Regions from separate parts of the Citricoccus parietis genome, predicted to be linked through region 2. Evidence: riboswitches for the same ligand, from Rfam matches in the RefSeq annotation. Region 2 holds a riboswitch; the other holds the start of a gene.
The links. Region 2 has a riboswitch for thiamine pyrophosphate ahead of ACFFIO_RS06810 (bifunctional hydroxymethylpyrimidine kinase/phosphomethylpyrimidine kinase). Riboswitches for the same ligand answer to the same signal wherever they lie in the genome.
Positions count from the first base shown of each region.

Region 1: linked by a shared signal. The riboswitch ahead of ACFFIO_RS16250 (ECF transporter S component) and the one ahead of ACFFIO_RS06810 (bifunctional hydroxymethylpyrimidine kinase/phosphomethylpyrimidine kinase) in region 2 are both predicted to bind thiamine pyrophosphate.

Region 1 covers NZ_JBHLWH010000047.1:5,841-17,577, forward strand. The annotation lists gene cls (cardiolipin synthase) at 1-1,275, opposite strand, end outside; gene ACFFIO_RS16225 (TetR/AcrR family transcriptional regulator) at 1,285-1,896, opposite strand; gene ACFFIO_RS16230 (MMPL family transporter) at 2,111-4,855, shown strand; gene ACFFIO_RS16235 (aminotransferase class IV) at 4,928-6,160, shown strand; gene ACFFIO_RS16240 (energy-coupling factor transporter transmembrane component T family protein) at 6,163-6,969, opposite strand; gene ACFFIO_RS16245 (ABC transporter ATP-binding protein) at 6,972-8,615, opposite strand; gene ACFFIO_RS16250 (ECF transporter S component) at 8,619-9,338, opposite strand; TPP riboswitch at 9,430-9,533, opposite strand; gene ACFFIO_RS16255 (DUF4235 domain-containing protein) at 9,625-9,906, shown strand; gene mnhG (monovalent cation/H(+) antiporter subunit G) at 10,065-10,496, opposite strand; gene ACFFIO_RS16265 (MrpF/PhaF family protein) at 10,498-10,785, opposite strand; gene ACFFIO_RS16270 (Na+/H+ antiporter subunit E) at 10,782-11,378, opposite strand; gene ACFFIO_RS16275 (Na+/H+ antiporter subunit D) at 11,375-11,737, opposite strand, start outside.
Region 2 covers NZ_JBHLWH010000019.1:92,971-104,707, forward strand. The annotation lists gene ACFFIO_RS06785 (SDR family NAD(P)-dependent oxidoreductase) at 1-107, shown strand, start outside; gene ACFFIO_RS06790 (DEAD/DEAH box helicase) at 240-3,353, shown strand; gene ACFFIO_RS06795 (S8 family serine peptidase) at 4,332-6,725, opposite strand; gene ACFFIO_RS06800 (AAA family ATPase) at 6,765-7,733, opposite strand; gene ACFFIO_RS06805 (helix-turn-helix domain-containing protein) at 7,793-8,104, shown strand; TPP riboswitch at 8,463-8,556, shown strand; gene ACFFIO_RS06810 (bifunctional hydroxymethylpyrimidine kinase/phosphomethylpyrimidine kinase) at 8,598-10,271, shown strand; gene ACFFIO_RS06815 (MFS transporter) at 10,268-11,686, shown strand; gene thiM (hydroxyethylthiazole kinase) at 11,692-11,737, shown strand, end outside.

The DNA.
Region 1 (11,737 bases), on a different contig from region 2:
GTTGTCCACGGTGAACAGCTTGGCGTGCAGCACGTTGGGGTCCGGATAGCGGAAGATCCGGATGCCGGCCTTCAACAGCGCGTCATAGTAGGACTGCTGGGCGTGGTGGACCATGAACTGGTCCGCCTTGCGGCAGACGAACAGCTCCACGTCCACCCCGCGCTGGGCCGCGGTGGTCAGGGCGTAGAGCATCGAGTCATCCGGCACCAGGTACGGCGAGACCACCACGAGGCGCTCCCGGGCGGAGTAGAACAGATGGTTGAACACGCGCAGGTTGTTCTCATTGGAGAATCCGGGGCCGGAGGGGATGACCTGGGCGATGCTGCCGTCGTCCACCTCCAGCTCGGCCAGGTCGGGTTCGCGGAATCGACCTTCAAGCTCGTCTCCGGTCTCAGCGAACCAGTCGGTCACGAACACCACGTCGAGCGAGGCCACCACGGGGCCGGTGATGCGGCTCATCAGGTCCACCCACTCCCGGCCTATGGCATGGGACGAGGCCCGCTTGTAGCCGGGCTCCACGAGGTTCTGCGAGCCGGTGTAGCCCACCAGCCCGTCCACGATGAGGATCTTGCGGTGATTGCGCAGGTCCGGGCGCTGGTACTTGCCACGCCAGGGCAGCACGGGCATCGCCAGGTTGTACTCAAGTCCGGCCGCATCCAGCCGGCGCCGCAGCTGCCGGTAGCCCTTGACCCGCATCGAGCCGATGTGGTCGAAGAGGATCCGCACCGTCACGCCCCGGGCGTGGGCCCGCTCCAGGGCCTCGAGCACCACGGAGGAGTACCCCTGCCGGTCCTTCGGGTCGTCCGCGAGGATGTAGAAGATCAGGTGGACGTAGTCCTGGGCCCGGTCGATGTCCGCGGCCATCCTCTGCATGGACGCCCGGTAGTCGGTGAGGTACTCGAAGGCGTTGCCGTCCAGCATCGGGAAGCTCGTCAGGTTCCGGGTCAAGCGCGCCGCCGACACCACGTACCGCGGGGCCATGCCGGCGTCATTGGGCAGCTGCAGGTGGGCGGTGGCCTGGCCGAGAGCGTCGTTGACCGCCTTCTGACGTGAACGGCGCTGGCCTCCGAGCCGGAAGGAGCCCAGCAGCAGGAACAGGATGAGGCCGGGCAGCGGCAGGAAGAAGATGATGAGCAGCCACGCCATCGCCACCGCGGGGCGGCGACCGCCGGGGACGATTCCGAGCAGCAGGATGCGGATGCCGACGTCGATGATCCAGAAGATGACGGTCAGCCAGTCGGGGAAGATGCCGAACTCGGCGGTGGGCCAGAGCATCACCCCAGCCTACGGTGAGTCAGGTCTCCCAGCCGGGACCACGAGGTCCAACAGCTGGTCGATCCACTCGGTGGTCAGGGGCCGGGAGAACATCAGGCGCAGCAGCAGGCTCGCTCCCACCGTCTCGGCGAGGAACGACGGCGGCGCGGCCAGTACCCCCGGATGGTTCCGGTCGTGCTCCTGGAACCGCGCGTCCAGCCCGGCCATGATCGGCTGCACCAGGGCCGAGTGCATGGCGGCGGAGGTCTCCCCGGCGGAGGTCAGGGCGGACATGATCGTCTGGATGAGGCGGGAGACCTCAGGCGCCTCGATCTCGGACTTGAGCGCCGCGAGCCAGGCACCCAGGTCAACGCGCAGGTCACCGGTGTCCTCGGGCACCCCGAGGGGCATCTCCAGGAAGCCCTCGGCCAGGGCCTCGACCACCACGCCGGCCTTGGAGCCCCACCAGCGGTAGATGGTCTGCTTGCCGACCCCCGCTGCGGCGGCGATCCCCTCGACCGTGAGCTCCTGGAACCCGCAGCCGACCATCAGGTCTGCCGCCGCCTCCAGCACGGCCACGCGCGACTTCTCGCTGCGCGGCCGCCCCCGGTGCTCCACCGGCTTCTCCGCCTCGACGTTCAACGACGCCCTCCTGCTCCTGTGACCTGTCCGCCAGCTGATCTGTCCGCCAGCCTATGGCCTGCCGTTCGTGGCCCATCTCACGCCGACCATTTCGATACGAGACGTTCCGTCTACTATAGTCGTTGCCGGACGTGTTGGGTCTCGGCAGGCCGCCGTATGACCCGCCCGCCGACTCTCCTGGCCGCCCATTCTTCTCCTCAAGGAGTGACGCCTCATGGCTGAACTGCTCTACCGACTCGGCTTCGGGTCCTCCCAGCGCCCGTGGACCGTGATCAGCAGCTGGCTGGTGGTGCTGGCGCTGGCCGTGGGCGGCTTCCTCGCCTTCGGCGGGACCCTGACCTCCTCCATCACCATCCCGGGCACCCCCACCAGCCAGGTCACCGACCGGCTGACCGAGGAGTTCCCGGAGGCGGCCAACGGCGCCGGGTCCGTGGTGTTCCGCACCGCGGACGGCTCCGAGTTCACGGCGGAGCAGGAACAGCAGATCACCGACCTGATGGCCGATGTCGGGGACGTCGAGGGGGTCGACTCCACCCTGGACCCCTTCACCACCGAACAGCAGAAGGCGGACGGTCAGCAGGACCTGGAGGACGGCCGCGCCGAACTCGAGGACGGCCGCCAGCAGCTGGAGGACGGCCGGTCCCAGCTGGATGACGCCGTGGCCCAGCTGGACGCGGCGCAGACCGACCTGGACTCCGGGCAGGAGCAGCTCGACGCCGGCCAGGCCCAGTTGGACGAGGCACGCGCCCAGGCCGAGGCGGCCGGTTCCCCGGCCGCGATGATGGCCCAGCTCCAGCAGCAGCAGGCCGCCCTGGACGCCCAGCAGGAGGAGCTGGATACCGCCCGCGCCGAGCTCGACGAGGGTACGGGCGACATTGAGTCGAACCAGGCCACCCTGGACGAGTCCGCCCAGGAACTGGCGGACGGCGAGACCGAACTGGCCCAGGGCGAGCAGATGCTGACCCTCACCCAGGACTACCGGACCGTGTCCGAGGACGGCACAGCCGCCGTCGGGACCGTGTCCTTCACCCTCCCGGCTATGGAGGTCGAGCAAGACATCAAGGACGAGGTGGTCTCCGCCCTGACCGAGGCGGACATCGCCGGCGTCGAGGTGCTGCCCGCCAACGACCTCTCCCAGGCCATCCCCCAGATCGTCGGGCCGGCCGAGGTCATCGGCCTGGTCATCGCCGGGATCGTGCTGTTCATCACGCTCGGCACCCTCGTGGCCGCGGGCCTGCCGATCCTGACCGCCCTGATCGGTGTGGCCATCGGCGCCGCCGGCACGCTGGCGTTCTCCGGGATGATCGACATGTTGTCCGTGACGCCCGTGCTGGGCCTGATGCTCGGCCTGGCCGTGGGCATCGACTACGCCCTGTTCATCATCAACCGCCACCGGCGCCAGCTCAAGGACGGTCTCCCGCTGCACGAGTCCATCGGCCTGGCCACGGGCACCTCCGGCAACGCCGTGGTGTTCGCCGGCCTGACCGTGGTCATCGCCCTGGCCGCCCTGAACGTCACCGGCATCCCGTTCCTGGGCCTGATGGGCACCGTGGGCGCCGTCTGCGTGGCCCTGGCCGTGCTGATCGCCATCACCATGATGCCGGCCCTGCTGGGCCTGGCGAAGCACCGGGTGCTCTCCAAGAAGGAGCGGGCCGCCGCGGACGCCACGGTGGCGGCAGCCACCAGGACGGCCAGCACCGGCAAGCACACCGCCGCTGCGGAGCACGCCTCCCCCACCGGCAAGGCACCCCAGCCGATGTCCACGGTGCGCGCGGTGCTCACCGCCGTCGGGTCCGTGGTTCTGCTGGCCGTCATCGCCATCCCGTTCTTCTCCATGCGCCTCGGCCTGCCGGACGGCGCCTCGGAGCCGCCGGAGTCGGCCAGCTACCAGGCCTACGAGACCATCGGCGACAAGTTCGGCGAAGGCCGCAACGGTCCCCTCGTGGTGACCGCGGATCTGCCGGAGGGCCTGACGGACACCGAGATCGTGGACGAGCAGCTGGCCGTCGCGCAGCAGCTCCAGGGCATCGAGAGTGTGACCTCCGTGGTCCCGGCGGCCGTGTCCGAGGACAACGGCATGGCGATGTTCCAGGTCATCCCGGAAGGCGGCCCGAACGCGGTCTCCACCGAGGAACTGGTGCACACGCTGCGCGCCACGGAGCCGGAGTCAGAGTCCACCAACCTGGCCGTGGCCGGCACCACCAGTGGTTTCGTGGACGTGGCGGAGAAGCTCGCCGAGGCCCTGCCGCTGTACCTGGGCGTCGTCGTCGGGCTGTCCCTGATCATCATGATCGTGGTGTTCCGCTCGCTGTTGGTGCCGCTGATCGCCACCGGCGGGTTCATCCTCTCCGCCTTCGCCGCGATGGGTGGCGTGGTGGCCATCTACCAGTGGGGCTGGCTGGCCACGGTCTTCCAGGTCCACAATCCGGCCCCGATCCTGGCCTTCCTGCCGACCATCATGGTGGGTGTGCTGTTCGGCCTGGCGATGGACTACCAGCTGTTCATCTCCACCGGCATGCGTGAGGCCTATGCCCACGGCTCCTCCGCCCGCGTGGCGGTCCAGCAGGGGCTGAAGGCCGGCCGCTCCGTGGTCATCGCCGCGGCCATCATCATGATCAGCGTGTTCGGCGGCTTCGTGTTCTCCGAGTCCGCCATGATCCGGCCGATCGGCTTCGGTCTGGCGTTCGGCGTGCTCGTGGACGCCTTCGTGGTCCGGCTGCTGCTGATCCCGGCCCTGATGCACCTGTTCGGCGACTCCGCCTGGTGGCTGCCGAAGTGGCTGGACCGGATCCTGCCGAACGTGGACGTCGAGGGTTCCTCGCTGGAACGCAGCCACGGCTACTCGGATCCGGAGCTGGCCGGCGCTGACGGTACTGATGGTGCTGGGTCCGGCGGCGGGTCCAGCGACGGCGGAGACGGCGGGGGCCGTGACGACGACCCCGCGCTGACCCGGGTCTGACACCGCATCACCACCGCTATGGGGCGGGGCGCATCACGGATGCGCCCCGCCCTCCTGCGTAGGCTGTGGCCTATGACAGAGTCGTCCCAGCCAGCTGCACCGTTCGTCCCGGGTCCCGGGGAATCCGTGGTCGTCTACCTCGAGCCCGACGCCGGCCCGGCCGGTTCCGCAAACAGTGCCAGTTCCGCGGGCGGTGCCGGTTCCGCGGGCGGTGCCGGTTCCGCAGGCGGTGCCGGTTTCCCCACCGGCTCCGGTGCCGGGGCCGCAGGCGGTGCCGGCGTGAGCCTGCGGGTGGACGATCCCCGCCGGCCCGCCATCCTGGTGACGGACCAAGGCCTGACCCGGGGGGACGGCGTGTTCGAGACCATGACCGCCGTGGCGACTAAAGGCTCGGGCACGGGCACGGGCACGGGCACGGGCACGGGAGCACCATTCCGAGTCCGCAAAGAGGATTCCCACCTGGCACGACTGGCCACCTCGGCCGAGGCCCTGGAGATTCCCCTCCCGCCGGCAGCGGACTGGCGGCGGGCCGCCGCGGTGGGACTGGAGGCGTTCACCGCTGGCAACCCGGGCGTCGACGCCGTGGTGAAGCTGGTGGCCACCCGAGGCCCGGAGGGGGCACCCGGCGGAGGGCACTACGTGCGGGGCGCGGCCGACGTCGGTTCCGATGGCGAGCTGGCCGAGGCCACAGAACCGGGGCTGCCGGTCCCGTCGCACCTCACCGGCACCTATTGGGTGCTCGTCTCCCCCGTGTCCCCGGGTCTGGCCGCCGCCCGTGAGCGCGGCCTGAAGGTGCTGCTACTGGACCGCGGCGTCGACTCCGGGGTGGCCGAGCGCGCGCCCTGGCTGCTGATGGGCACCAAGTCGCTCAGCTATGCCGTGAACATGGCCGCCCTGCGCTACGCCACCTCGCAGGGCGCGGACGACGTGATCTTCACGTCCTCGGACGGCCAGGTGCTGGAGGGACCGACCTCCACCGTGCTGATGGCCCGGCGGGTCCCGCAGCAGGACGGCAGCACAGGGATCGAGCTCATCACGCCCCTGCGCAGCTCCGGGATCCTGCCTGGCACCTCGCAGGGCACCATCTTCGCCGCCGCCCAGGCCGCCGGGTGGCAGCTGGGGTACGGGCCGTTGGAGCCCTCAGACCTGATGGATGCCGACGGGGTCTGGCTGGTGTCCTCGGTGCGCCTGGTCGCCCCCGTGACCCATCTGGACGGCGAGGAGATCCCGCAGGACGCCGAGCTCACCGAGCTGCTGAACGGCTTCCTGGCCGAGGACCGGGAACCCGGCGAACACGGGCCGTGACCCTACGCCCAGACGAGGTTGAAAGCCCCGGTTGCCACGGACAGGCCGGCTGCTAGGGCAGCCAGCCCGATGCCGCCCAGGACCACCCAGACGTCCACCGCACCGAACCGCGATTCCCGCGCCCAGGTGCGGTCGCCGGTTCCGAAGCCCCGCGCCTCCATCGTGACGGCGAGCTTGGTGGCGCGGCGGATGGCCTGCACCATGAGTCCGAACACCTGACCGAGCCAGGAGCCCAGTCGTCGGACCGGGTTTCCTCCGGCCCCGACGCCACGGGCTCGCCGTGCCTGGCCGAGGGTCCGCCATTCCTCCGTCAGCACGCCCAACAGCCGGAAGGCCGCCAGGGAGCCGAGGACGAAGCGGGCGGGCAGTCGCAGCCGTTGGGACAGGGCGTCGGCCAGGTCGGTGGGGTCGGTGCTGATAAAGACCATCACGCCGGGCAGCGCCACTGCGAGGATGCGTAACCCCGTGGCCGCCCCGGCCAGGACCGAGCCCTCGGAGATGCTCACCGGCCCCGCCTCGAACAGCATTGATCCGGAGTCTTCGCCGACCAGGGCGGTGCCCCAAGCGGAGACCAGCGCGGCCGCCACCAGCACCCAGGCCCGCCGGAAGAACTCGCCGACCCGGATCCCGGACAGCGGCAACAGGGCCACGGCGGCCACCAGCACGGTTCCGGAGGACACCCAGTCCATCGTCGCCACCAGCACCGCCGTCACCGGCAGCAGTGCCGCCAGCTTGGCCAGGGGGTTGGCGCGCTCGAAGACCGATCCGGCCACGGGGCGGGACGGAGCCGCGAGGGCGGCAACGGGCACCGTCACGCGGCCACCTCCAGCTCGACCACCCGGGCGTCGAGCGCGGCGGCGAAGTCGGCATCATGGGTCACGGCCAGCACCGAGCGGCCCTCGGCCACCAGCCCGCGCAGCAAGCCCGTGAGCACGGCCCACGTGTTGGCGTCCTGGCCGAAGGTCGGCTCGTCGAGGAACACCACCTCAGGCCCGGCGGCCAGCACCGTGGCGACGGACAGCCGCCGCTTCTCCCCGCCGGAAAGGGTGAACGGGTTGACCTCGGCCAGCGCTTCCAGATTCAGCTCCGCCAGCAGCCCATCTACCCGCGCGGCTGCCTCCTCGTCCGTGAACAGCCGCTGCCCGGTCTCGGGATCGCGGGCATGGCGGGGACCGAACAACAGCTCGTCCCGCACGGTGGTCGCGACGAACTGATGCTCGGGTTCCTGGAAGACCGTGCCGATCCGGCTGACCAGGTCAGCGGCCTTCCACCGGTGCGGGTCGTCCGGCAGATGGCCGGCTCGCTCCCCCTTGAGCGCGGCCCCCGCCGTGAGCGTGCCCGCGTGGGAGGGGATCAGTCCGGCCAGGGTCAGCAACAGCGTGGACTTGCCGCTGCCGTTGGCACCGGTCACGACGACGGCCTCGCCGGCTCCCAGCTCCAGGTCCAGGTCCCGCTGGACCGGCTTCGGGGTGGGACCGAAGCGCCGGCGCCATCCCGGTGTCACTGGCTCCCGGGAGACGGCCAGGCCACGGGCGGTCAACAGCGCACCGGGGGGCGCCGCCGTCGTGCTGTTGATTCTTTCCGCGCCCCCCTGCAACTGGAGGTCAATATCGCCCGGATTTGGGTCGGTACCAGGCCCATTCCGGTGCGAATTCGACCTCCAGTTGCGAGGGGTGGGGGTAATCGGTGTCGGAACACGGCCGGGCACCCAGACGCCCGCCGCGGCCAGCTCATCCCGGACGGGGCCCGGGGCGAGGAGCTCGCCCGGGGGACCGTCGTGGCTGATCCCGCCGCCGGGCTCCACGACGAGCATGCGGTCCACATGGTCGGCCCACACGGCGAGGCGGTGCTCGACCACGAGCAGGGTCGCGCCGGTCCGCTCGACCACGGCGAGCACGGCGTCGCGGACCTCCAGCACCCCGGACGGATCCAGGTTCGCGGTCGGCTCGTCCAGCAGGATCAGCGGCGGGCGCATCGCCAGGATCCCGGCCAGGGCGAGGCGCTGCTTCTGCCCGCCGGAGAGTCGCGAGGTGTCCCGGGCCAGGGAGATCCCCTGGTCCTCACCCAGTCCCACGGCGTCCAGTGCGTCCCGGACGCGGTCCCAGATCTGCTCCCGCGGCACCTGCAGGTTCTCGGCGCCGAACGCCGCATCATCGCCGACCCGGGACAGGATCACCTGGGTCTCGGGATCCTGCTGCACCAGCCCGGCGTGGCCGCGCAGCTCACGCGATACGGCGCCGTCCACCCGCAGGGAACCGGTCTCCTCGGACTCGTCGGCGGGATCCAGCACCCCGGCGAGGGCGTAGAGCAGGGTGGACTTGCCGGCACCGGAGGGGCCTGCCAGCAGGACCTTCTGCCCGGCCGGCACCTCCAGGTCCAGCCCCGCGACGGCGGGGACCGGCCGGCCGGCGTGGCGCCAGCCCCAGTCCGCGGCGGTGATGCGCGCTCCCGGCACCGCTCAGGCCACCGGCTCCTGGTGGGCACGGCGGGAGGCCAGGGCGGACAGGGCCCCCGTGGCCGCGAGACCACGCGTGGCCAGCCAGGACAGCAGGCCGGCGATCACCAGCCCGGACACGCCCACCAGTCCCACGTAGATCAGCTTCCAGTCCAGCGTGTACTCGGGGAACCAGTTGAAGATGAACGCGTCATTGATACCACCGAAGATCCCCGTGACCAGGCCGGCGAGCAGTGCCACGGGCAACGTGAAGCGGCGGTAGAGGAAGGCCAGCAGGATCAGTTCGGCCCCGAGGCCCTGGACCACGCCGGAGGCCAGCACGGTCAGGCCGAACTGGGAGCCGAGCAGGGCAGAGACCGTTGCGGCCACCAGTTCGGTGAACAGCGCGGCCCCGGGTCTGCGGATGATGAGTCCGCCGAGCACGGCCGGGAACAGCCACATTCCGGCCACCAGGGCGGAGGACGGCGGGAAGGCCGCGAAGGCGGGGCTCAGCCCGGCATAGGCGAGGTTCCAGGCCCAGAAGATGACGCCGGAGGCCACCGCGATGACGGCCGCCACGACGATGTCCACCACCCGCCAGGAGCGCCGGTTCGGGGCGGCGTTGCGGGCTGCCCGGCCGGTGCCGGTCGTGCCGCCGGTGTCGGCGGACGGCGCGTGGCCGGCGTCGTGCCCGGGGGTTGCGCCGGGGTGGTGCGGGGTGTTGCCGGTCTTCATGGAGACCATGTGGTGTTCCTCCTCAAGGATGCAAGGAGGGGGACGGAACGGTACGCCGAGGGCACTCGAAGACGAATGCCGGTGGACGGTTCCTGACGTTCCATCAGAGAACTCGACTTCCTTCGCCGGTGCTAACCGGAGCAGGTTCGAGGGTCTGCGCTGGGCGCACTCTCAGCACCCGAAGGTGCTCCCCTGTCGTTCACAGTGTCCAGCCAGCATAGTCCACGAGGCCCGGTCGATCCACCGACCCGATAGGCTGGGGAACGACCATGCAGTCAAGCCGGGAGGACACCCCATGAACAATCTCACGGACAAGATCGTCAGCACCGCGATCACCGTCGTCGGCGGCTATGTCGGCACCAAGGTCGTCGAGTTCACCTGGCGGAAGGTGACCGGCCATGACGCCCCCAAGGACGCGGAGGACACCGAGGCGAACATGTGGAGTGCCATCACCTTCGCCACGATCTCCGCCGGCATCACCGCCCTGATCCGGGTCACCTCCCAGCGCGGCGCCCACAAGGCCATCGAGTCGATGAAGTCCCGCTCCCCCAAGAAGGCCGGCGCCGCCGAGGTGTGAGCCGAGCCGACCTGTACAGCGTCAGCCAGCGGCCGGCGTCGGGCACCGTTGACCGGGCCCGACGCCGGCCGTCGCGTTCTCCGATGGCCGCACCGGGCGCGCGGGCACGGGCGCGGCCCGGGCGGGCAGGCCAACCAGAATCCGGAGGACAGTAGCGCCTAGTCCCGGCCCCCGTGGTCGGTGGGGTCCTCCCTCGGTACGGTCCGTTGGTCCGGCGCCGAGGCCGCGGGCTTGCCGGCATCGTCATGGCTGGCGACCACGTCCGCGAGCTCGTCCACGTAGAGGTACTCCTTCTTGAGGTGCTTGGTCCGGTATCCCGCTCGGCCCACGAGGTGGGCGGAGACCGGGGCGGTGAGCATCTGGAGTACCCACGCCAGCACGAGCACGGGGACCCACACCCAGGCCCGCCAGGCGAAGGCCAGGGCCAGCAGCATCAGCAACAGGCCCAGGACCTGGGGCTTGGTCCCAGCGTGCATGCGGGAGAGCTGGTCCGGGAACCGGAACAGGCCGATCCCGGCCACGGTGGACATCAGGGCACCGAGCACCAGCAGCACTGCTGCGACTCCGTCTGAGATCTGGATCCAGTCCATGTCAGGCACGTTCACTCGGCTCCTTCCTGGCCTCGGCCGCGAACCGGGACAGCGTCACCGATCCCACGAAGCCGATCACGGAGGCCACCACCACGAACACGATGTTGTCCGTGTGGTGGTGCACGGCCATCTCCACGCACAGCGCGGACGAGATGACGATCAACAGCACGTCCGTGGCGATGGCCCGGTCCAGGATCGAGGGCCCGCGAACGATCCGGTAGATCGCCGCCAGGGCTCCCACGCCCAGCAGTACCAGGCAGATGATCCCCGCCCATTCCAGCATCGTCATCGGAGCCTCCTCCCCGCCATGGGCTCGGCGCCGCGCGCCTCGTCCTCCTGCACCAGGGCCAGGTCCGCCTTGGAGCCGATCGCCCGGATGATCGCGGCCTCGGTGCTCAGGGCCTGGGCCCGGTAGGCCTCGACCGCCTCCGCGTTGTCCACGTTCAGGCAGTGCAGGTACAGGGTGGAGCTGGGCCGATCCACGTCGATGACGAGGGAGCCGGGCACCAGGGCCAGCGCATGGCCGGTGAGCGTGACGATCAGGTCGTCGTGGCTGCGCAGCGGGACCGCCACCACGGAGTTGACGATCTTGGGCCCCTGGGTGATGGCGTCCCAGGCCACCGAGATGGACGCAGTCACCACGTGCCAGAGGAACCGGACCGTGAAGACCAGGAAGTACCAGAGGTTGAACCGGTCCGAGAAGTTCACGCGCGGCAGCCGGTAGAAGCTCAACGTCAGCATCGAGAACACGACGCCGGCCAGCAGGACCCCCGGCGAGAAGTCCTGCCAGAGGGCGCCCCACGTCAGGGTCAGGCCCAGGAGGATGGGCCATTGGCTCCAGAAGGAGCGGCCCCCGTCCTGGTCGTCGGAACCGGTGCTCATGGCTGCCCCCCTTCCGTACTGTCGCCGACGTCGTGGCCTTCGGAATCCCCGCGGATGGAGTCCAACTCGCCCGGCCCGGACGTGTCCTGGTTCGGGACGCTGATGCCCCGCTCCTCGAGCGTGCCCAGGTCCTGCGTGGCCTGTTCAGCGGCCTCCGGTCCGAGCACGGCCTCGATGTACGGGGTGCGCTGGAGCATGTCCGTGGCGGCCCGGTCGGAGAAGGCGTACAGCGGTCCGGCGAACACCGTGAAGGCCAGGCCGAGGGCCACCAGGCCGATCGTCGGATAGACCATGCCGCGAGCCGGGCCCTTGGCGATCCTGCTCTTGGTCCGGATCTCGGTCTTGGTCTTGGTCGTGGT
Region 2 (11,737 bases):
GCACGCCCGAGGAGGTCGCCGAGGTCATCTGCTTCCTGGCCTCCGACGCCGCCAGCTTCGTCACCGGTGCCGTGTGGTCCGTGGATGGCGGCTACGTGGCGCAGTAGCTCATCGCGTCCGTTGCTCCTGTTACGGTTCGAGCATCCGGGATTTCGTCTGTACCGATATCCCGATGCTCGGCACTGCTCAGGGGAAAGGTCGTTCCAGTGGATCCGATCAGAAACGGCTTACCCTCGGATATTCCTGTGGGGATCTATGAATCCTTGCTGACCGAAGAACTGGATCGCCAGTTGTCCCGTTCCGAGGGCATCAGGTACGAGACGGCTGATGTGGAGGATGGGGAGGAACCACATCACCTGGCGACCCATCTATCGGGCGTTATCCGACATGCTTTGGAGTCAAAAAAGGGGGCTGCTGAACGAGTCGATCTGGCGCGGAAGCTCATCGCGGTACTCGGCGACGACTACCGACAGTCTGCTCCCCGTGTCGAAGGAAATCTGGCGACACTCACGGAAGTCCGGGCACTCGATGAACCGTCGACCGCACCGTTCCACCGTCCGGAATCACCGCTGGCAGCGGCCGCCCTGCTGACCAACTCATCGCACGAACCGAGTCTCGGTGCGGAGCTGCGTGCCGAGCTCGACACCGCCGACCGGGTGGATCTGCTCTGTGCCTTCGTCAAATGGCACGGCCTGCGGATCCTCGAGGAACAACTTGCTGAGTTGAAACGCCGGCAGGTGCCCTTCCAGGTCATCACCACCACCTATGTAGGGGCCACGGAGCGGCGTGCGCTCGACCGGATCGTGCGGGACTTCGGCGGCGAGGTCCACATCAGCTACGAAACCAAGTCGACCCGGCTTCATGCGAAGGCCTGGATGTTCCACCGCGAGAGCGGATTCAGCACGGCTTATGTGGGTTCATCGAATCTGTCGAAGTCGGCTTTGCTCGACGGATTGGAATGGAACGTCCGGCTGTCGTCGGTAGCCACCCCCGAGCTGATGAAGAAGTTCAAGGCCACCTTCGAGAGCTACTGGCAGGATCCTGCGTTTGAACCGTATGACCCGGATACGGATGCAGAACGGCTGGACCGCGAGATCAGCAACGGGTCGTTCAGCAGTGAAGGCAAGGACGTCGATCTGTCAGGACTCGAGGTTCGTCCCTACCCGCATCAGGTCCTCATTCTGGAAGACCTCCAGGCCGAGCGGACGGTTCATGACCGGCACCGGAACTTGGTGGTCGCAGCAACGGGCACCGGAAAGACCGTGGTTGCCGGTCTCGACTATCGGAACCTCGTTACCGAGCACAAGAAGGACCGGCGGTTGCTGTTCGTGGCGCACCGCAAGGAGATCCTTGAGCAAGCGATGCGGACCTATCGGAACATCCTGGGCGATGGTTCCTTCGGGGAATTGTTCGTCGGTGGCCAGCGCCCGACGCGGTGGAACCACGTCTTCGCCAGCGTCCAGTCCCTGACCTCGAGAGGGCTCAACACCATTGGACGTGAGCATTTCGATGTCGTGGTGATCGACGAGTTCCACCATGCCGAGGCATCGACCTACCGACGGATCCTGGAACACTTCGAGCCCGCCGAGTTGCTGGGACTGACAGCGACGCCGGAGCGTGCGGATGGGGTCAACGTCAAGTCGTTTTTCGACAACCGCATTGCCTCGGAACTGCGGTTGTGGGATGCCCTGGACACCGACATCCTGGTTCCGTTCCACTACTTCGGAGTCGCCGACGAGGTCGACGTCTCCGAGGTCTCGTGGCGGTCCGGTAAGTACGACGCGTCAGAGCTCGAGAATCTCTACACGGGCAACGAGGCCCGCGCGAGGCTGATCGTTCGGCAACTCGTGGACAAGTCGTCCTCGGTCGATGACATCAAGGCCCTCGGATTTTGCGTGTCGGTCCGCCACGCGCAGTACATGGCCGAACGCTTCAACCTCGCGAATATCTCGTCGGCGGTGGTCACTGGCGAAACGCCGGGAGGGGAACGCCGCGCGGCGCTGGAACGATTGCGCCGTGGCGACATCAAGTGCATCTTCACCGTCGACGTCTTCAACGAAGGCTTAGACATTCCGCAGATAAACACGGTGCTCTTCCTCCGTCCCACCCAGAGCGCAACGATCTTCCTTCAGCAGCTCGGCCGCGGACTCCGAAGGGCCCATGGCAAGGACGTGCTAACGGCTCTGGATTTCATCGGCATGCAACGGAAGGAGTTCAGGTTTGACCAAAAACTCCGCGCCCTCACGGGGTCCGGGCGCAAGCGTCTGATCGACGACATCGAGAACGACTTCCCCTTCCTCCCCGCCGGATCTCAGATCGTCCTGGATGCCGTGGCCAGAGACGTCGTCATCAACAACGTCAAGGGACAGATCGCGATGACGGCGAACCAGCTCGCGCAGGACATTCGTGATCACGCCGGTGATCGATCGCTGTGGGAGTACCGGCTCGATCAGTACCTAGAGGAGGCTGGTCGAAGCTTGTCGGATATTTACCGCTCCGGGGCCAACGGCCGATCGTGGACGACGCTCAAGATGAAGGCCGACCGGGCAGAACCTCGAGCCGATCAGCCGAAGATTGAGCTGACACAGGTCTTGCGGGCTTCGGCGCTACTCCATGTCGACGACCAGGAGCGCGCTGACACTTATCTGCGACTGCTGAGTGAAGATATCGAGATCGCGTCTCTGTCCGCCCGGGAAAAACAGTTCGCTGAAATGCTGTATTTCACTGCGATCTATCAGAAGGGTAAGTTCGGCTCGCTGGACGAGGCCTTCCAGTGGGTCCGCACCCAGAGGAGATTCGTGGATGAAGTTGAGGAAATCTTCGAGCACACGCTCTCGTCGACTCGGACGAATCCCAGCGAAACGGCGCTGGGCAATGAGACTCCGCTCCTGGCCCATGCTCACTACAGACGCGAAGAGATCTTGCCCGCTCTCGGCCTCAGAACGTTCGATAAGTCACCCGACGCCGTTCACGTATCCGGAGTTGCCTGGTCCGAGGAGCTTTCCACTGACGCGCTCCTAATCAACCTGAAGAAGTCGGAGAGAAACTTCTCGCCCACCACGATGTACCGCGACTACGCCATCAGCCGCCATCAGTTTCATTGGGAAAGTCAGAACCACACCAGAGCGAGGTCGGCTGCGGGCCGTCGATACACCACAAAGAGAACCAATGGCACGAACACCCTGCTGTTCGTTCGCGAATCTCCGAATAACGAGATCGGTACCGCTCCATTCGTCTGCCTCGGGACGGCTGATTTGCGTACGTGGAAGGGTGAACGACCAATACAGATCACGTGGACACTGCATCAAGAAATACCAATTGACGTCTTCCGAATTGCGAGCGCCGTTGCGTAGTGGATATCGCTAGAAACACGATTAAGTCGACTGATAAATTCCAGAGTTCGCATGAAGAAAGAGTCATGGTTAACTATTTTCATGAATGGAACTCAGCATGAAGTGGTAACTTGAGAAGAAGGTCAAACCTCATAATATCCTGACGTAAGCCTGATATCTCATGATCCTTACCATCCGGGGAAAGTTATTGGGCTGGGTACTTCGAAAATCATCACAGCGATTGCAGCACTAAATAGAAAGAAGGACCCCAGGGCAAAGAACATTGATATCGTCAGATTTCGACGCGCCCGGATGCACGCTCGGCCTTCCCATTTCCGTAGAGCTCCGGTTTCAGAAACTCGTACAAGTCTTGGCCAGCCGAACGAGGCGAGCATTGCCAGAGTCAGGGATACAGCAGTGCATAGAGCGCCGAGTCCCAGCAGCCAACCGCCGTCGAATCTCGACTGCTCTGGAAGGGAAGAAAGAACATCGGGAGCGGTAATAGTCGTGGTTGTCACAACGAGTGCACTTGCCAGTCCGACGCCATTTCGCCAGTTGGTAGCGGCATGACGAACGGCCAGCAGCTGATTGCCTGAAATGGAAGCGACGTTTGCAGCCTCTTTCACTTCAGAAGCCGTAGCAGGTCGCCCCCCGACAATTCTTGCGTTCATCAGGATTCCACCGTTGCAACCCATGATTGTCCGCACCCAGACTCTGTTGACGGCCGTCCCTCATGAGACAATTGGCAGCGACAACTCACGGTGATTTCTACGTGCTTTCTACTGGCGGACTGACCAATAACACCTTCCGGAATGGCGTGGACCAACTTAAGTTCCTGTACGAAAACGCTCGGTCCCAAGCAATAGGGGCAAGGGCCTGAAACTGTCACTTGCCTAGCGCGACGGGGTGGGTCGAATGCTACTGTCCCCTCCCTAAGAACTTCCTCTCTGAAACTCGAGGTCGGGTCTTGCCATTCAAATTCGATGTGTTCATGTGCCGTCAATTGATCACCCGCCCGCGGACTTGTACTGCAAGCTCGGCTGCAGCGTGGTTATACAGATCCAGGTCGAGTCGTTCATGATCGATTAGTTGCACGGCGATGGCAAAGCGCTGACTCGTGTATTTCTTCTTTTGAGATTCAGTCCAGGGGCTGTGATCATGAGAGACTACAATGTAGTAGTTTTCGTCGTCTACGTCCCATCCTGCGCTTTGCGAGTGATAAGAACGGCAAACAAGCGTGTCAGTGTACATACGACTTTTTGGTGGCTCCAGCGTTCGCCCTGACGGCAATTTGATGAGGTCAGTGCCAGTCGATCTGCGCTCAGCTTCCGTAGGCTGAGACGCATACGCTTTCCGAATGTCGGCCATATTCTCGCGGTGGAGAAAATCGAAGCGCATCCGACCGGCAACATAGTCACGGCGACTTCTGCGAACCGGTGGGTCGAATGCCAAAGCAATTCGCAGCTCGCGTTCGGAGGCTCCATACGCGAATTCCTTCGGAATCGGGACCTGTATTACAGCATGACGATTCGTTGGCATCTCACCCTCATAGGTGAAGATGACGCGATTGTCCCCGCTGTCCAAGACGCGATCTGCATTGGGTATGCCGTACAAGCCGGCTATGTGGTCTCCGGACTTGAGCATGCCTCTGGGGCGCTGGTCCCCTGCTAGGGCGGCTAAAGCCCGTAAGAGGTTTCCTGATGCTTCCGGATATCGAGTTTGAATCCTGGCGATCTCATGGGCAACCCGAGGTGCAGCGAAACTCGTACCAGAAGCGGACCCGAATAACCTGCCATTAACTGGAGGAATGAGTGTCGTGATCGCGAGCTCGGCGTCGTCTGCAATGAGATTGCCAGTGGCCTGGTCTAACGCCCAGCTTCCGCCGTGTGCAGAGAATTCAGGTTTCTGGCGACCGGACGAATTCGTTCCCCGACTGGGTCCTGTTCGACTAAAGGGCGCTGTCTGACCCTCCGGCGCAATGGCGGTTCCGTGGGGCCACCGTGACCTATCGAATGCATGCGTGTGCGCGATCGAAGCAACCGTTACAGCCATTGCCGCTGTCCCTGGCGCTGCCACTTTGGAACTTCGATGGCTCAGATATTCGGGATAGTCAGCCTTCCAGTGCCCCTCAATTACTTGGAGGTTCCCAGAACTGGTTACGACAACTAGTCCATGTTCCTTGATTTTTTGATCCACCACGGCGGATAGATCGGACGGTATGGCGCCATCATCTGCATGACCTTCCCCTAGGGCAAGTACGACGATTCGGACGCCACATGAGGCGAGCCAATCCAGCGCATCTCGGAACTGATCCGCTGGATTACCGACTACCTGTGTGTCGAACGTTGAGTTCATCTGAGCTAGGCGAGCGGCATAGATCGGATGTGGCTGGCCGTCAAAGGCCGGGTCAAGGAGATTTCTGACATTTCCCCAAGCTGCGATGCCAGCAACTTGTGTCCCGTGAGTAGTCGAGTGTCCGAACGCGTAGTCAGGGGGAAACGATCGTCGGTCAACGACGACGCCATCTAGCCAAGGATTGTTGTCGTCCACGAGATCATCGATGATCCCGATGGCCGCTCCCTCCGGCAGAACAACTTCCATTGGAGGACCCCCGGCCCCAATTTCGGCCAGGGTTACATTAGTGCTCAACGGGCCTCGGATCCGTTCAACGTATGGGTGATTCGCTATGGCATTGAATGCCTCTTCGTTGAGGGAAGCGTGTATCAATAACATGTCAGGATCATCTGATGACGTCGCCAACGCAGCCACTCGTTCATCTTCTCCGGCAAAGCCTGCAATAAGGCTGGCCAGCACTTCGACTCGTCGGCGCCCTTCTTCTTCGGCCCGTTGAATCGCAATTGACGTCGGCCAGAGAACAATGTCGACGTCCATAACGGAGCCCTCGATGGGGGAGGATAGGCCCTGCAAACGATCGTCTCGGTTGTATAGCTCTACGCCTTTGATGTTTTTTAGCGCTTCGCGTAAAGCCTGAGACCCGGCCGTGAAGTCCTCCGGGTTGTCCAGGAACCCCCCAACATACTCGTTGAAGGCCATTCGTGCTTGTGAGTCGGTGAGCGCGAAATATCGCTTTTCTTCGCTAACAGCGAGCGGCACCATGCCGACTCCGTTGAATGCGTTGCTAGTGAAGGGGGCAGAGCCCGAAAACTTAAGCACGACGTCGCCGAGATAAGGTGCTTCAGGGTCAGTATCAACTTCATCGTTGACGGTAGAGCTGAAGATGCCGGGCGTGGAAGACTCCAATCCTTCCAGAACTCCGCGGAGATTCTTGGCATGTGCCGAAAAATCGAATGGAGGTGGATCCGGATCAAATCGACGCAGGGGCCTCTTCGAAGGTAAATCCAAGTGATGGGGGAGCTTTAGATGATCGGCCACACTATGAGAATACGACAATGACCAGCCAAGGGCAGCACATCATAACCAGCGTCGGGAGATTGTCTCCGTCAAAGCGAAATTAATGTCTGTGTCGCCAATGCGCTTTCTTCCTTCGAGTAGAGCATGGCGTTTGGCGGAAACGGCAAAGTACTCAGTAGCCGCATGGGGTAGACCGACTAGTTCTTCAACGTAGTGCCGCGCAAGTGATGCGCCGTTGTTCGGTAGCAAGCGTCCCAGCAACGCTGATACTTGTCGCGAGTCTGGAAGTCCGAGTTCGATTACCGAGTCGAATCTACGCCAGAGTGCGGAGTCAAGAATCTGTGAGTGATTGGTAGCGGCGACTATCAGGGATGGGCCACTGTACGTGTCGATCTGCTGCAGGACGGCATTTACAACCCGCCGCAACTCTCCGTGGTCTGACGTATCGCCCCGCATTTTGCCGAGACTGTCGAACTCATCGAGGAAAAGAACATAGGACCCGGTTGAGGCGAAATCGAAAAGGTTTGATAGATTCGCAGCGGTCTCACCTAAGTAGCTCGAAATGAGTCCTTCAACTCGAGCGGTGACGAGAGGGCGCCCTAGTTCGTGTGCGATTCCTGAAACTGCCGATGTCTTCCCGCATCCTGGCGGTCCTGACAGAAGCAACCTATTGCGCCTTGGTAGGCCAGCCGCATCAAGGGCAGGCCAATTTCTGACTTCATGAGCAAGTCGTTCCAAAGAGGCAGCGACGCTACGGTCCAGCACGAGGTCGCTCAAGTATCGCTGTGGGTATTCCACGCGAGCAAGCGGTAGTGAACTGTCCCTATCGAGGGGTGGCTCGAGTGCGGGGGCATGCTCGGATGCGCCAACGCCTGCATTCGCGGCTAGCGCTGAACGAAGCTCGCGTGCGAGGACGGTGTGCTTCTTCGCCTCCTCTTCCTGAATGATGGCTTGGGCGGCTCGACGAAATTTCAAGTCGTCTCGCTGCCCGTACGCAGCGATCATGTCGCGGATATGCCTGCCTGCCATGCATCCGAGTGTATCACGTCATCTATGCAGAGTTACTATTAGTTTGGTAACTTGGTTGCATGGTGGGACGTAGGAGCAAGGGAACTTTTCCTTATGCTGAAAGAAGTTTAGAGCTGGGACGGCTTCTTAAGAGTGAGCGACAACATGTACTAAAAATTTCGAGGCGAGAGCTCGCTGAGAGGTCAGGGGTGGCGGAGTCGAGCATTCAAGCGATCGAGGACGGGCGCACATTGGAGCCGGGATTGTTTACCGTGATCTCGCTTGGCGTGGCGCTGGGTTTAGACCTCGGCGACATGATGCGATCTCTGACTGGGGCAGTTCATCGGAAGACGCTCTCGCCAAATCGAAGCGCGAAGGATGAAGCAGCCTGACGGTGAGTGTCACTTTCTGTATTGGAGTTTGATTGATTCCGGACGCTGGAGAAAGCGGGACTCGCGGCATGTATAAGTGCCAAGAGAGTATGGCTGGAGCATTTCCCGCCGCTATTCGTCGGCGCGTTCCACGGCCGGCGGACCAGCTGAACAGTGATCGCGATGGCCTCCAAGGCGGGTCAGGCGACCACGAGATCGAACTGGCGGTAGGCGAAGTTGCGCAGGCCTCCCCGCCGATCCTGACAGCCATGGCGGACAGGTCGATTGGGAGATGGTCGTGAACGTGGGGCCTAGGATTAGCGGGCCCAACGCTCCATGACGTCCGGAATCCACCCACCGCATGACCGGTCTAAACTGGGCCGTGGACACGGGGTGCGCCGGCCGGCGCTGAGATAACACCCGTGGAACCTGATCTAGTTCGAACTAGCGAAGGGATGTCCGCGTGACTTCTTCTTGCCCTACCCAATTTTCACCCAGCTCCGCCCTGCCCGCAGTGCCACGAGTGCTCTCGATCGCCGGGACCGATCCGACCGGGGGTGCCGGCACTGCCGCGGACCTCAAGTCGATCACCGCCGCAGGCGGTTACGGCATGAGCGTCGTGACCGGCCTGGTCGCCCAGAACACCCACGGCGTGCGGGACCTCCACGTCCCGCCCGTAAAGTTCCTCGCCGCCCAGCTGCACGCCGTCAGCAGTGACGTCACCCTCGACGCCGTCAAGACCGGCATGCTCGGCACCGCGGAGATCATCGCCACGGTCGCCGTCTGGCTGGACGACGTCCGGCCCCCGATCCTCGTCGTCGACCCGGTCATGATCGCCACCAGCGGGGATCGCCTGCTGCAGCCCGAGGCCGAGCAGGCCATGGTCACCTTCTGCCGCCGCGCGACCGTGGTCACCCCCAACATCGACGAGCTCGCCGTGCTCACCGGCTCGCCCCGCGCCGCCACCGAGGACGAAGCCCTCGACCAGGCCGCCCGCTGGTCCGCGGAGATGGGGGTGGCCGTCATCGTGAAGACCGGGCACCTGGACACCCTGACCGTCACCAACACCTGGCTGTCTCCGGACGGCACCCGCATCGCCGTGCCCTCCACCCGCGTGGACACCACCAGCACGCATGGCACCGGCTGCTCCCTGTCCTCCGCCCTGGCCACCCGCCTCGGCTGTGGGGACACCCCCGCCGCCGCCCTCGCCTGGGCCACCGACTGGCTCCACGAGTCCATCAGCCACGGCGCCGCCCTGCGCGTCGGCTCCGGCCACGGCCCCGTGGACCACGGCCACCGCGCCCGCCGGCTGGCGGCCGCCGCCTCTTCCGCCCCCTGGATCACGCCCGACGCCGTCCCCCACCTTCTCGAGACACCTGCGGACCTGGGTACCTCGCGGGCCGGCAACGACGGCGGACCCGCGCCAGCCGTCGCTTCCGCCGGCCCGTGGACCGCCGCGCTCTGGGCCGCCGGCGAGGAGACCACCGCCGCCATCGCCGACTCGGACTTCGTCCGCGCCCTCGTGGACGGCAGCCTGCCGAAGCACGCCTTCGGGTTCTACCTGACCCAGGATGCGCTGTATCTCAACGGCTACGCCCGGGCCCTGGCCGCACTCGCCGCCCGCAGCACCGACCCCGCCGCGCAGGTCTACTGGTCCCAGGCCGCCACCGGGGCCCTCACGGAGGAGGCCGAGCTGCACCGCGGCTGGCTCGGCCGCAACAGTGAACCTGCCCCGACGCCAGCGCCCAGCCCGGTGACCGCCGCCTACACCGACTTCCTGCTGGCCACCGCCCTCGGCGAGGACCGGGCCGTCGGCGTGGCCGCCGTGCTGCCCTGCTTCTGGCTCTACGCGCAGGTCGGGGCCGCCCTGCCCGCCGTCCCCGCCGACCACCCCTACGCCGCCTGGCTGGACACCTACCGGGACCCCGGCTTCGTCACCGCCACCGAACAGGCGCTGGCCCAGCTCGAGTCTGAGATGGCTGCTGCCTCCCCGGCCGTGCGTGCCACCGCGACGCGGGCGTACCTGACTGCCTGCCGCCACGAGCTCGAGTTCTTCGACCAGGCGCTGCGCATCGAACCCGGCGAGGCTAGTGCTGTCCAAGGAACCGCAATCGGCACCACCCGCAGCCCCGGAAGCACCAGCCCCAGCAACACTGCCGCCGCCCAGCTGGCCGGGAGCACCCGGTGACGGCCGCTGCCACGGCGCCGGCCGCCGTCGTGCACCTGCCCCCGGAGGGCAAGGCCGCCCTGCGGGCCGGGGTGGTGGGCAACTGGATCGACAACATCCACGTGTTCCTGCCGCTGACCGCCCTGGCCCCGGCGATGCTCGTGCTCGCCGGGCCGGCCGCCGCCGCGTCCACCGGGGCGCTGATCGTCATCGCGATGCTGCTGGGGCGGCCGATCGGCGGGGTGGTGTTCGGGCGCATCGCCGACCGGCTCGGGCGCACCCGCACCACGCGGATCGCGATCGCCGGGACGGCCCTGTGCGCCCTGGCCATCGCTGCCACCCCCACCCATGAGATCCTCGGCGCCGGGACCATCGGTCTGATCCTGGCCCTGCGATTCCTGTGCGGGATCTTCGTGGCGGGGGAGTACTCGGCGGCCATCCCGCTGGCCATGGAGTGGTCCGCACCCCGACGCCGCGGGCTGATGAGCGGACTGATTTTGTCCATGGCCCCGTGGGCGCAGGCCACCATCGCGTTCTCCGTGGCCGGGCTGCTCGCGCTGATCGGGCCCGACGCCTACGCCGCCTGGGGCTGGCGGCTGCTGTTCGTGCTCGGCGCGCTGCTGTCCGTGGGGATGCTGGTCTACTACTCCCGGCAGGTCACCGACGCCCCGGTGTTCCACCGCAGTAGGCAGCGGGCGGAGCGGGCTGAACAGGCTGAGCGTGCGGGCCAGGCGGGGGAGACGGTACCCGCGGAGCAGGCGAAGCCGGCCGGGCGGCCGGGACTGCGCCAGCTGCTCGCAGGCCGGTGGGCGCGGGCCTTCTGGCAGGTCTTCGTGCTGATGACCGGGCTGTGGCTGCTGACCAACACCACGGTGCTGCTGCTGACCGACCGGCTGGCCACCGACTCCGCGCTGGATCCCACCGCGGTCCCCGTGGTCATGGGGATCGCCTCTGTGGCGCAGGCCGTGGTGATGGCTCTGGCCGGGCATCTGTCCACCCGGGTGGGCCGGCGCCGGGTCTTCGTGCTGTGGGGACTGGCTGCGGCCATCGCTGGCCCGGCGGTGTGGTGGCTCGCGGTGCACTCGCCGACCCTCGCCACCGCGGCCGCGTGCGCCGCCGTGCTGCAGGTCATCACCGTCTCCGCCTACGGCCCCGTCTCGGCGTACCTCTCCGAGCGGTTCCCCACCGAGATCCGCTCCACCGGCTACGGCTCCGGGTACAGCCTGTCCCTGATCATCCCGGCGCTCTATCCGTTCTATCTGCCCGCGCTCGAGGCCGGGCTGGGACGGCACGGCTCCGTGATGGCGCTCGTGGTCCTGGGCGGGGTGTTGCTGGTGCTCGGTGCGGCGCTCGGGCCGAAGCTGGCACCCCGGGACCTGGACGGGGACCTCGACGAGGTCGCCGCGGGCGTTGTCGGAACGGGGGACGGCCGGTGAGTGGGGTGAGCGAGCTGGGACCGGACCTTGCGCCTGATTCGGACCTGGCCG